DNA from 4 places in the Rhizobium sp. NZLR11 genome. Region 2 is predicted to be linked to each of the others. Evidence: riboswitches for the same ligand, from Rfam matches in the RefSeq annotation. Region 2 holds a riboswitch; each other region holds the start of a gene.
What was found. A riboswitch is a leader RNA that binds a small molecule or an ion and turns the genes downstream of it on or off. The one in region 2 is predicted to bind cobalamin.

Region 1: it holds a riboswitch for cobalamin, as region 2 does, so the genes downstream of both, cobU (bifunctional adenosylcobinamide kinase/adenosylcobinamide-phosphate guanylyltransferase) here and HJB83_RS10235 (CbtB domain-containing protein) in region 2, are expected to answer to the same signal.
Region 3: it holds a riboswitch for cobalamin, as region 2 does, so the genes downstream of both, HJB83_RS30570 (ABC transporter substrate-binding protein) here and HJB83_RS10235 (CbtB domain-containing protein) in region 2, are expected to answer to the same signal.
Region 4: it holds a riboswitch for cobalamin, as region 2 does, so the genes downstream of both, nrdH (glutaredoxin-like protein NrdH) here and HJB83_RS10235 (CbtB domain-containing protein) in region 2, are expected to answer to the same signal.

The regions. Positions count from the first base shown of each region.
Region 1 covers NZ_JABDWD010000015.1:16,113-19,315, reverse strand. Annotated here, with positions in the region: gene cobN (cobaltochelatase subunit CobN) at 1-480, opposite strand, end outside; gene cobW (cobalamin biosynthesis protein CobW) at 485-1,534, opposite strand; gene cobU (bifunctional adenosylcobinamide kinase/adenosylcobinamide-phosphate guanylyltransferase) at 1,539-2,063, opposite strand; cobalamin riboswitch at 2,195-2,591, opposite strand; gene HJB83_RS23355 (chloride channel protein) at 2,845-3,203, shown strand, end outside.
Region 2 covers NZ_JABDWD010000004.1:333,319-336,521, forward strand. Annotated here, with positions in the region: gene HJB83_RS10225 (bifunctional diguanylate cyclase/phosphodiesterase) at 1-407, opposite strand, end outside; gene HJB83_RS10230 (histidine phosphatase family protein) at 860-1,414, opposite strand; adenosylcobalamin (AdoCbl) riboswitch at 1,492-1,634, shown strand; gene HJB83_RS10235 (CbtB domain-containing protein) at 1,648-1,857, shown strand; gene HJB83_RS10240 (CbtA family protein) at 1,871-2,617, shown strand; gene HJB83_RS10245 (hypothetical protein) at 2,669-3,203, shown strand, end outside.
Region 3 covers NZ_JABDWD010000028.1:27,020-30,222, forward strand. Annotated here, with positions in the region: gene HJB83_RS30565 (iron ABC transporter permease) at 1-705, opposite strand, end outside; gene HJB83_RS30570 (ABC transporter substrate-binding protein) at 711-1,727, opposite strand; cobalamin riboswitch at 1,901-2,157, opposite strand; gene blh (bifunctional sulfur transferase/dioxygenase Blh) at 2,413-3,203, opposite strand, start outside.
Region 4 covers NZ_JABDWD010000039.1:6,948-10,150, reverse strand. Annotated here, with positions in the region: gene HJB83_RS33005 (heavy metal translocating P-type ATPase) at 1-724, shown strand, start outside; cobalamin riboswitch at 1,053-1,278, shown strand; gene nrdH (glutaredoxin-like protein NrdH) at 1,548-1,769, shown strand; gene nrdI (class Ib ribonucleoside-diphosphate reductase assembly flavoprotein NrdI) at 1,783-2,187, shown strand; gene nrdE (class 1b ribonucleoside-diphosphate reductase subunit alpha) at 2,166-3,203, shown strand, end outside.

The DNA of each region.
Region 1 (3,203 bases), on a different contig from region 2:
CAACATCGCCGAGGCATAATCGAGAAAGCCGCGCGCATTGGCGTCGCCGCCTTCGATCAGATAGGCCCAGAGCGCATTCATATCGTCGAGATCAACGTTGGAAAAAGGAACGAGCCCCGCATCCGGCCGGGCATCGCCCGGCAAGACCGCAATCAGCGCACCGGCGCGGGACGCTGCCGCGTGCAGCGCCTCCAGCGTATAGTGGAAATAGCTGGCACCGCCGAGCGCACGCACGATGATGAGCCTGGCATGCCGCGCCGTGCGTTCGACATAGGTATCGACCGACATCGGATGCTTGAGGCTCATCAGGCTGGCAAGTCTCAGCGAAGGCGCCGCCCCATGCTCGCGATGGGCGGCTGCGATGGCGGCAAGCTCGCTGTCGGCGGCCGACAGGAACACGATATCGCCCGGCGTCTGCCCGAGGTCGATCGCCTCCTCGCAGTCGCTGATCGTTCCCTGTTGGGCCAGAAGCAGATGCATGGGATTACGCCAGCGCCTCGATCGCCGCCCTAACAGCGTCCTGGTCCATCTCGTGCAGACCGATGACCACGAGGCGCGTGGCGCGCGTTTCGCTCGGGGCCCAGGCACGGTCGAAATAATGGTCGATGCGGCTGCCGACGGCCTGGATCTGCAGGCGCATCGGCTTGCCGGCGACATCGACGAAACCCTTGAGACGCAGTACGTCATGGTCGGCGATAATCGTCTTCAGGCCAGCAATGAAGCCGGCGGGATCGGCGACCGGGCCGAGTTCGACGACGAAGCTGTCGAATTCGTCATGGTCGTGCGGCGCGCCGTCCTCATGCTCCAGCTCGTGATGCGATTTGCGGTTGGCGACATCGTCCTCCGTGCCGATGCCGAGGCCGAGCAGAATTCCGGCCGACACCTCGCCATTTTTCGCCTCGATCATCACCGGCTTGCGCACCGTGCGGGAGGCGACCTCGTCGCGAACCCTGATAAGGCCGGCAGCGTCGATCAGGTCGGTCTTGTTGAGTACGATCAGATCGGCGCAAGTCAGCTGATCCTCGAACAACTCCTCGATCGGGCTTTCGTGATCGAGCGATTCATCTGCGCCGCGCGCCGCCTCGACGGCATCGTGGTCGTCGGCGAAACGGCCGGCGGCGACAGCCGCGCTGTCGACCACGGTAATGACGCCATCGACCGTCACCTGGGTGCGAATGTCAGGCCAATTGAAGGCCGCGACCAGCGGCTGCGGCAGGGCAAGGCCCGAGGTTTCGATGACGATATGGTCGGGCCGCTGTTCACGCTCGAGCAACTTCGTCATCGTCGGGATGAAATCGTCGGCGACGGTGCAGCAGATGCAGCCATTGGTCAGCTCGATGATATCGTCCTCGGTGCAATTGTCAGCGCCGCAGCCCTTCAGCACCTCGCCATCGACGCCGAGATCGCCGAACTCGTTGATGATGAGCGCGATCTTTTTGCCGCCGGCATTGGTGAGCAGGTTGCGGATCATCGTCGTCTTGCCGGCGCCGAGAAAGCCGGTAATGACGGTTGCGGGAATTTTCTGCTGGTTCATGAACTTAACCCTTCATTTTCAACGGCAGGCCTGCCGCGATGAAATAGACTTCGGCGGCCTTGGCCGCAATTGATTGGTGCAGCCGGCCGGCATGATCGCGGAATTCCCGCGCCATGCGATTATCCGGCACGATGCCGAGGCCGACCTCATTGGAAACGAAAACGAGCTGCGCCTTCGCCTGCGGCAGAAAATCGGTGAGCGCGGCAAATTCCGCCGCCATATCGCGCTCATCCATCATCAGATTGGTGACCCAGAGTGTCAGGCAATCGATGAGCACGACGCCGCCCTCGCGGTCGATAGCGTCAAGCTTGCCGACGAGATCGAGCGGCTCTTCATGCGTCGTCCAGGACGGGCCGCGATCGGCTCTATGTTGGGCAATGCGCGCCTGCATTTCCTCATCCCAGGCGCGGCCGGTCGCGAGATAATGGCGGTCGAGGCCGATCGAAATGACAAGGGACTCGGCGAAGCGGGATTTCCCCGAACGGGCGCCGCCGAGGATGAAGACGGTGTTGGAGGGAGCGGTCGTCATGCGCAGACGCCCCTTTGGTGGGATGCCGCACCCCACCCACTCGATCGCGCCGCACAAGGCCGCGCCGAATTCAATCGTTCAGCCAAGACAACCTCCGTGCTGGCAGCGGGCCTCTTGCCCAGGGTTGGGCTTCTCGCCCGGCACGGGATGGCAGGTCTCCTGGCTCGCGGTTATCGGCCGCGATCGGGGCAGACCGGAAACCGGTCGCCCTGATCGTGCCAGCGGATCTGCCTCGCCTTCCCGGCTGCATCGATGAAAAGGTGGACGATTCGTAGACTTAAGAGGCGTCCGACCCCGGTTGATCATCATGCATGTCCAGTGGCTTTTCCGGCATGTCGCCCGTCCCGCCCGCTTGCATTATTGCAAGCCGCCGGCCGGAAGGGCTCGATGCCGGATGGAAGACCCTGACCGCTCTACAGTCGCGGGGTCGGCTGTGATGAAGGCGCCCGGCTTGGGTCCGCCCCGTCACATTCCCTTTTCATCCGGAAGGCGTAACACCGATCCGGAACCATCCGTTATATCCGAGGATGGTCAGGTGACCATCCGTTGAGGGATGGTTAGGCAAGCTCAGGGGTGAAGTCAACCGCCCTCGACGGCCGGCAGTGGCTAGACAGGCGAGGCAACGCCAGCAACACGACTTACCCTACCTAAAACATCGTCATTTATCAGATACTTACGTCACAAATATTTATCCAGGGCGCCGGCTTTTCGCCACAATTGCACTGCAAGCGGACTGCGCCATCGCCCTTGACCGGGCCTCTTCCTGCCTAGTTGTCTTGCCATGCTTATGAAATTGGATCGGCGCCGGTTCCGAGCGCTGCGTGTTTTCTTCGACCCGGGGCGGCTGCGGGCGCTGACCCGCCGCAGTGAGGTCGGCCTGTCGCTGGCGGGTGCCGTCGTCGGCATCACCTCGGGTCTCGCCGTCACCGGCATGAGCTACGTCTCCAATCAACTGCATCAGATGGTCTTCGGCATCGACGACAGCGAGCGGCTGAGCTCGTCGGTGATCGACGACAAGCTGCTGCTTCTCACTGCCCCCGTCATCGGTGGCGTCCTGCTCGGCCTGTTGCTGTTCGTACTGGCGAAACGGCGCAAGAAACCGATGGTTGACCCGATCGAGGCCAATGCGCTGCATGGCGG
Region 2 (3,203 bases):
TCGAGATCGACGGAGAAGATGGTGACGTTGCGGCTCCACTCTTCGACCTCGTACTCGTCGTCCTTGACTGGCCGTGAGAGAATCTTGCGCTCGAAGGCGTAGCGGTTCGGCAGTTTGGTCAGATGGTCGTGGGTGGCGGTCCAATCGGCCTTCGCCTGAGCGGCGGCGCGCAGTTCGGTTTCCTTGCGCAGGTCGGCGATGCGCAGCACCGAATAGATGAAGCTCATGGCGCCGGCGATACCGAGCGCCAGAACGAGCTTGTCGGCGCCGTATTCGCCGAAACCGGTCATGAAGAAGACAAGGCTGTCGTCAAGCTGCAACAGCGCGCCGAGGAGCCAGAGGGTTATCCCAAGCCCGACAATCGACACGCATTGCCTTCCGGCCTTGCTTTGGAAAAACACCGGCATATGGTCTTCTCCGACTCCACCCGCGCCGAAGTAATCATGAAAGTCTGAAATGTTCGTTGAAACCAGAAGGCGAATTATCAGAGGGGCAGCCTATGGCTGTGCCGTGGAGGGACTGAGGGCGCTTTCGCGGAACCGGGTAAAACGCTGAGCGCGATCGTCGTCGTGGTTGCAGACCGGCAGGCGGGGGAAAGAACGAAGGCGAGCGTGCCGTGGCACCGCTCGCCCTTTTCGTGCTTCAGGCGGTAACGATCAGCAGCGGTACGCTGACGATGAGACCGACCAGAACCGCAATTGTGGCGACACGCACCAAACGCAGGCGCCGCGTGCGCTCCCCACTCCAGTCATATGTCATGTCTTCCATCTCCTTGGGACAAGGAAGTAGTCCCGGTAGAACCGGGTTCAATAGAGATGACGCGATTTGCTTGTGTAAGGCTGGATAAAATGAGGGATCGCTAATGCTGGAATCGCAGAGACCAGCGCCGTCCATTGCTGGTCATGCGAACAATGCCAAGCGGCTCGACGTCGACGAGCCAGAAGGAGGAGAGCGGCGCCTGAAGTACGTACGCGATCGCCGCTCGGATGACGGCCGCGTGGCTGACGGCGATCACATGGCCTCCGAGAGCGGATTCATTGTCCATCCAACCGCCGACACGTGTTCTGAGATCAACAAGGCTCTCGCCCCCGTGCGGAGCCGCTTCAGGATCGCACATCCAGGCCATGAGGTTCTCCGGCTCTTCTGCCTCGATCGCTGCGATCGACCTGCCGGCCCAGCGCCTGTGATCGCAGTCGCGAAGCGCCTGATCTATCCGGGCGTCGAGGCCGAGGGCTTCGGCCGTCTGGCGGGCGCGCAAAGCCGGGCTGGTGACAATACGATCGGCGCGGGGCAGGGTGGTCATCCTGGCCGCTTCTTCCGCGGCCTTGTTGTCCAGCGGTTCATCGAGCGGGAACAGGGCCTTGCGGCTCGCTGCCGTCGCGCCGTGGCAGATCCAGATAAGACGCGTATTCACGGTCGTTGCGATCTCCGGATAGCGGTGGGAACAGCCCTTCTCCGCTTCATGAAGTTTCGTTGACAGGCTCTTCGGCCTGCAGATATAACCGTGCTGTTGCGGGTTTGGAAGCCGGTGTAAATCCGGCACGGTCGCGCCGCTGTGACCAGCGTGTCGAAGGTTCTTCGCGCTGGAAGTCAGACCCTGCCGCATAAGCACTCTTTCGACTGAACGCGTCATTCCCGGAGGAATACATGTCTGACACCACTTTTGCGCCCGTCGCGGCACCGGCGCCAATCCCGGTAGGAGAAATCCTGCCTTGGGCGATCTTCGGCGGCCTGTTGATGCTGATCGCCATCTATTTCGTCGGCACCGAGGAAGGCGCGATGGCGCTGTTCAACGGCATGTATGTGCACGAATTCGTGCATGACGGCCGTCATCTCCTCGGCTTTCCCTGCCACTAAGGGGGATCCTGACATGGTCGGAAATCTTCTACTTCGCGGCATGCTCGCGGGGCTGATCGCTGGCATTCTGGTTTTTGCTTTCGCGCATATCTTCGGCGAGCCGCTGGTCGATGCGGCGATCGCCTTCGAGGAGGCGAGCGCCCAGGCGGCGGGCGAAGCTGCCGAACCTGAGATCGTCAGCCGTGCCACGCAGGCCGGTCTTGGCCTCTTCACCGGCGTCATGGCGTACAGCATTGCCGTCGGCGGGCTTTTCGCGCTCGCTTTCGCTTTCGTGCACGGCCGCATCAGCAGGCTTTCGGCACGCGGCACCTCGGCGGTCATCGCCCTTGCCGCCTTCGTGGCGATCGTCGTCGTTCCCGGCATCAAGTATCCGGCCAATCCGCCGGCGGTCGGCAATCCCGATACGATCGGCGTCAGGACCGAGCTGTTCTTCCTGATGATCGTCGTCTCGATCGCTGCTTTGATTGCCGCGGTGGCGCTGTCGCGGCGCCTTTCCGAGCGTTTCGGTCTGTGGAACGGGGCGATCATCGCCGGCATCACCTATCTCCTCTTCATGGGCCTGGTGCTCTATTTGCTGCCGTCGATCAACGAAGTGCCGGAGAAGTTCTCGGCGATGGTGCTCTGGCGTTTCCGCACGACCTCGCTCGGCATGCAGGTGATCCTCTGGGCAACGCTCGGTCTTGGCTTCGGAGCGCTGGCGGAAAAGCTGCTTGCCGTGAAGGGCGGGCAGCGGGCTCGACCGGCACCGGCATTTCACTGAACGCATCGAGGGGCGCCGCCTTGCCGGCGCCCTCAAGTTTTTCGAGCGAGTATGAAAAGCAGCAAAACCATATCGATTCTGTCGACGGCGTTTGCCGCCGCCGCTTGGTTTTGTGCGGTTGGCGAAAACGCGCTTGCCCATAGCCGCAGCGTCGGCGGCAGCGATACCGGCCTCGATATCCCGGAAATCTCGCATGGCGAGATGGCGGTGATTTCAGACTACCGCGGCGAAATTATCGGGTTGGCGTCACGCGCGACTGATACAAACGAGCTGTTCCGGCGCGTTCTGAACTATGCCGAAATCCAATATTCCTATTGTCTCTGGGGGCGGATGCCGGGCAGCGTGAGCGACGAGGAGAGCCCGTTCAACGAATGTGCTCATGCTTATCTCGCGGCGGCCAAGGCGGTATTGCTTGAGATGCGTGAGATGCCGCGGGAGGCCGTTGCGGCTAATGAAATCATTTCCGCGGTCGATGCCGACATGGTGCGGCGCAGCCTGGCGCTCATCACTTGCAGGTTCAGCGGCGAGGCCTTCAACACAGCCGATGTCGTCAAGCCGCGCTGGAGCAAAGTGCCGTTTCATCCCG
Region 3 (3,203 bases), on a different contig from region 2:
CGCATCCGTGCCGAAGGAGAAGGCGTCGAGCGCCCTGACATGGGCCATGCAGATGACGAAGCCGGCAAGCGCGATCGGCACCGAGAGATAGACATCCGGCCAGCGCACGCCGCTGAGCGACCCCAGAAGCCAGAACAGGATGCCGCGCGCCTGCTCGGCATTCGCCGATGTCGTCACTATGTAGGAGGTCAGCGCATTGAAGAGCTGCGAGCCGGCGACGCCGCAAAGGATGATGCGCTCGCCGGTTCCCCCCGCACCCGTCGCAAGGAAGCCGATCAGCAGAAAGGCGATGACCGCGCCGATGAAGGCGCCGCTCGACAGGCCGAAAACACCGTAGCCGAAGCCGAGGATCATCACGCAGACCGCTCCCGTCGAGGCGCCGGCAGAGATGCCGAGCACGTAGGGTTCGGCCAGCGGATTGCGCAGCAGCGCCTGCAGCACGGCGCCACAGAGCGAGAGCGACGCGCCGGCGCTGGCCGCAACCAGCGCCCGGCTCAGCCGATAATCCCAGACGATGCCCTGGTGGATGCGGCTGAGCTCGAAATCCGTGCCGAACAGCCGGTTCGACACCGCCTCCGCCGTGGTCGCTAGCGGGATCGCGATCTCCCCAATCGAAACAGCGAGACTGATCATCAGGCCGAGAAGCAGAAAGGCAGAAATGGTGAGCGCGCCAAGCGCCCACCATCCGTGTTGTCTGACCGACATTGCCTTCACTGCGAGAGACCGAAGGACTTGATGCCGTTCGCCAAGGTCTCGATGCCGTCGATCGTACGGATCGTCGGGTTCATCGATTGCGCGTCCATCATCACGAAGTGCTCGTTCTTGACCGCGTCAAGCTCCTTGGTCACCGGGTCGTTCTCGAGAAAATCGATCTTGACCTTCGGATCGTCGGCGGCGTAGCGGCGCCGGTCCATGGTCGCCAACACGATAACCGCCGGGTTCGCCTGAGAAATGGTTTCCCAGCCAACCAGCGGCCATTCCTCTTCGGTTGTCACGACATTCCTGGCGCCGATCGCCTTCAGGATATAGGCAGGCGCGCTGTTCTTGCCAGCGATGAAAGCATCGCCATTGACTTGCTTGCTGGAGAACCAGAAGACGATGGGCAGGTTCTTGCCCGATGCGCCTGATATCGACGCGACGGCATCCGCCTCGCGCTTCTTCAACTTGGAAATCAGCGCATCGCCGCGCTCCTTCACGTCGAAGATCTCCGAGAGCTCGGCGATCTCACGGTAGACCAGCTCCATCGTGAACAGCTCCTTGCGCACACCGTCGCCGCCATCGGTGTTGACCTTGGCGACGCAATCGGCCGGCGCGAGATAGGTATTGATCCCGAGATCCTGGAACTGCTCCCGCTTGCCGACGGAGCCCTGCGCGCCGACATGCCATTCGAACTCGGCCGCCACCAGGTCGGGCTCCCGCCCAACAACGGATTCGAAGCTCGGATCATTGTCGGCGAGACGCTTTATCTTGCTGTTAGCCTCGGCATATTGCGGCAGGACGGGACCGACCCAGACGGCCGTACCAGCAATCTTCTCGGCAAGGTCGAGCGAGAAGAGAATTTCAGTCATGCCCTGGCCGATCGAAACGATCTTCGACGGCGCCTTCTGGAACGTCACCTGCTGACCGCAATTGGTGATGGTCAAAGGATATTGGGTGGCGGCAAGGCTCGGTGCCGCAAGGCCGATCAGCCCGAAGGCAAATGTCATGGTGGCGAGAATCTGGCGCATGAAAAACCTCGATTGAAGAGAAAAAGCATGGTTATGCCGCACCCGCGGCCGAAGGCACGGTGATACGTGCGCTAACCGCAGGAGGCCCAATCGAGACGGATGCATGCCGAAATTCGGCGAAGGTTCAGAAGGTCAATCATGTCTGTTCCTTGTCCGGGCATCCCCGCCCGGTTGATTGGATCGTGATTGACGGCAGGTCTCCTGGCTTGCGGATATCCGTCGGTTCATCCGCCTTCCCGCGATATCTCGCAGTGGCAGGGCTATAAGCCCTTCAGAGATGGCCAGTCGCTGGCCACACCTGAGATGATCGACAATCCGCATACAGTTGCGGGGGCAGCCACGGTCTCGGTCCCTGCTGGGTCGTCCTTACCGTGTTCCCTATTAATCCCCTTGGAGTCATCTTCAGGGAACCGTCGCCCCCAGTTACGTCGCCTGCCCGCAAGACGTCAATGCCTATTGCGGAGGATTGGGTTCGTGCGGGTGAAAAATAGAGACGGAACGTAGGGGGCCTGTTGGCCGGTGTAATACCTGCATCCTCGCCTCCTCAGGATGAGGCTCTCTTGAGCGTTGGCGCCGCTTTCTCCCGTTCCCGCTGTCGTGAGCGCGGCATCCGCCAACGTCCCTGATGCTGATGTGCGCAGCCCGAGAGGGCGAAACCTCGAAGCACGCCGCACGCTACTTCTTGCTACAACGCATCCAGCGGTATCTTCAGATACCGCCGCCCATTTCCCTCCGGCTCCGGCAATCTGCCTCCCCGAATATTCACCTGTAGCGCGTGCAACATCAGTTTCGGCTTCGGCAGCGTGCGGTCGCGCGCCTGGCGCAGCGCCACAAAGCCGGCCTCGTCGATGCCTGATATATGCGGGTTACCGTTTTTCTGGGCGGCCACCTTGCTTTCCCAGCGCGCGTGGCGTCCGCCGGGCTGATAGTCGTGGCCGGAAAAGAGCCGGGTCTCATCGGGCAGCGACAGGATGACCTGGATCGAGTGCCAGAGGGCGCTGGCGCTGCCGCCGGGGAAATCCGTGCGCGCCGTGCCGGAATCCGGCGTAAATACGGTGTCGTGCACGAAGGCGGCATCGCCGATCAGATAGGTCACCGAAGCAAGCGTATGGCCGGGCGAAAACATCACACGGGCTTCAAGCCCACCGATCTCGAAGGTGTCGCCATCGGCAAACAGCCGGTCCCACTGCGAGCCGTCGGTTTCGAGTGCCGGCAAGTTGTAGATCTCCTTCCAGAGCACCTGGACGTCGGTGACATGGGCGCCGATCGCCGTCGGCGCGCCGGTCTTTCTCTTGAGGTAATGCGCGGCGGAGAAATGATCGGCATGCGGATGCGTGTCGAGGATCCACGCGACCGTCAGCCCCTCGCTGTCAATATGAGCGAGGATGGCGTCGGCATTCGCCGTTCCCGTCGCGCCCGACATCTCGTCGAAATCGAGCACCGGGTCGATGATGGCACAGCGTTTTGTCACCGGGT
Region 4 (3,203 bases), on a different contig from region 2:
GGCGCTGCCGGGAAAGGGGGTCAGCGGCAAAGCCGGCGGCGAGGCGCTGGATCTTTTGTCGCCGCCCGCTGCCCGCGAACGCGGCGCACTCGGTGCTGAACAGGAGGCACGCATCACTGACCTGAACGACGAGGGCAAGAGCGTCTCGGTGCTGCTCGTCAACAATGTTGCGGCCGGGCTGATCGCCATGCGCGACGAACCGCGCGAGGACGCGCAGGCCGGGCTTGCCACGCTTAAATCGGCCGGCGTCAAGGCGATGATGCTGACAGGCGACAACAAGCGGACGGCGGCGGCCGTTGCCGGCATGCTCGGCATCGACTGGCGCGGCGAGATGATGCCTGAGGACAAGCAGCGGGTCGTCGTCGAATTGAAGCGCGAGGGCTTCGTCGTCGCCAAGGTCGGCGACGGCATCAACGACGCGCCGGCGCTGGCCGCAGCCGATATCGGCATTGCCATGGGCGGCGGCACCGACGTGGCGCTGGAGACCGCGGATGCCGCCGTGCTGCACGGGCGCGTCGGCGACGTGGCAAGGATGATCGAATTGTCCAAACGCACGATGCGCAATATCCTGCAGAATATTACCATCGCGCTCGGCCTGAAAGCGGTGTTCCTGGTGACGACGATTGCCGGCATCACCGGCCTCTGGCCGGCGATCCTCGCCGATACCGGCGCCACCGTGCTGGTGACGATCAACGCGCTGCGATTGCTTCGAGCGAAGATGTAAACATCCGATAACGTCCTTGCGGCGCTGGTCACCGTAGACCGCTGACAACGGACGCCAACCCCTCTTTCGTCATGCTCGGGCTTGTCCCGGGCATCTGCCTCCGGTCGATAGGCAGTAGATCCGCGGCACAAGGCCGAGGATGAGGCGGAGAGGGAGGTTTGTCATCAAACTGAGAGCGGCCATAGACCGGCTCTCTTCGTTCGAGCCTTGTCCACCGCCTGTTTTCCTTAAGCTTTCGTTATCCCTGTTTTTCACAGGAATGCAGTGATTTCAAACCTGCCGTAACGCAATGCACAAACCATCCATTGACGCGAATTTGGATTCGCGTACCATATCTAGTGTTCGAGGTTCCTTCGATTCGTGAGAATCGCAGGCTAAGACGGGAATACGGTGCGTTGCGCCATTATGGCGCGGCTATGCCGGAGCTGCCCCCGCAACTGTAAGCGGCGAGCAACTGTCCGATTTCAGGCCACTGGAGCATAATGCTCCGGGAAGGCTGGGCAGGATGCTTTGACCCGTGAGCCAGGAGACCTGCCTCGAACAAAACGTCCACGGGCGGGGAGTCCGGAAGGTCGCGTTGCATGGCTGCGGATGATATCCGCGTCGCGTTTCGCAAGGCCGCTCGATCCTCCGCATGAGCCACTTCGGGGTGAAGTCATGTCAGTATCTCAGTTCAGGCCGCAACCCGCGCTAAGCAGAGGGCGGATCACGCCCGGCGGCTGAACAGGCCGCATCGTTCAAACCATCAGAGAATGTTTCGACGGATATCGCGAGATTTCCGATCGATGCCCTGCGTCCCAATCGCGTCGTCACGAGGAATATCATGACCATTACCGTCTACAGCAAACCGGCCTGCGTCCAATGTACCGCCACTTACCGCGCCCTCGACCGCCTGGGCGTCGCTTATGACATCGTCGATATCTCCGAGGATGCCGAAGCGCTCGATCGCGTCCGCAGCCTTGGCTACATGCAGGCGCCCGTCGTCATCGCCGGCGAGCAGCATTGGGCCGGCTTCCGTCCCGACATGATCAGCGCGCTCTCCTGATCGAGGCCGAACGATGGGGCTGATCGTCTATTATTCCAGCCGGTCCGAGAATACCCATCGGTTCGTCGCCAAGCTTGGAATGTGCGCGGCGCGCATTCCAACAGGTGCCGCAGACGCATTCCGTATCCGTGAACCCTTTGTGCTTGTTGTGCCGACCTACAGTGGCGACGGGGGCAAGGGGGCCGTTCCCAAGCAGGTTATCCGTTTCCTCAACGATGCGGAGAGCCGAGGACACATCCGCGGCGTGATCGCCGCGGGCAACAGCAATTTCGGCGAGACATATGGGCTCGCCGGCGACGTGATCTCACAGAAATGCCAAGTGCCGTACCTCTATAGGTTCGAGCTGCTGGGCACCGAAGCGGATGTCGCCAACGTTAAACACGGAATGGAACGATTTTGGACACGGGAACAACTCTGACGCGGGATGCGGGCGCAAAACCGCATAACACTTTTGCTCATCCCGCCGGCGAACGCCCTTTGAAAGCGGCGGAAGCGCTCGACTACCACGCGCTGAACGCGATGTTGAACCTCTATGACGACGAGGGGAGGATCCAGCTCGACAAGGACCGCATGGCGGCGAAGCAGTATTTTTTGCAGCATGTGAACCAGAACACGGTGTTCTTTCACAATCTCCGGGAAAAGCTCGATTACCTCGTGACCGAGGGTTATTATGAGCAGGAGGTTCTCGACCAGTATTCCTTCAATTTCGTGCGTGACCTGTTCGACCAGGCCTATGCCAAGAAGTTCCGCTTTCCGACCTTCCTCGGCGCCTTCAAATATTACACCAGCTATACGCTGAAGACCTTCGACGGAAAGCGTTATCTCGAACGCTACGAAGATCGTATCTGCATGGTGGCGCTGGCCTTGGCGCGTGGGCACGAGGCACTTGCCCGCGACGTGGTCGAGGAGATCATTTCCGGCCGTTTCCAGCCGGCGACGCCGACCTTCCTTAATGCCGGCAAGAAACAGCGCGGCGAGCTCGTCTCCTGCTTCCTGCTGCGCGTCGAGGACAATATGGAATCGATCGGCCGGTCGATCAATTCGGCGCTGCAGCTGTCGAAGCGCGGCGGCGGCGTGGCGCTGTCCTTGACGAACATCCGCGAGGCCGGCGCGCCGATCAAACAGATCGAAAACCAGTCGTCGGGCATCATTCCGGTGATGAAGCTGCTCGAAGACAGCTTCTCCTATGCCAATCAACTGGGCGCGCGCCAGGGCGCGGGCGCGGTCTATCTCAACGCCCATCACCCCGATATCATGCGTTTTCTCGACACCAAGCGCGAAAATGCCGACGAGAAGATCCGCATCAAGACGCTGTCGCTCGGCGTCGTCGTGCCTGACATCACCTTCGAACTCGCGAGGAATAACGAGGACATGTACCTGTTCTCGCCCTATGACGTCGAGCGCGTCTATGGCGTGCCCTTCACCGAGATTTCG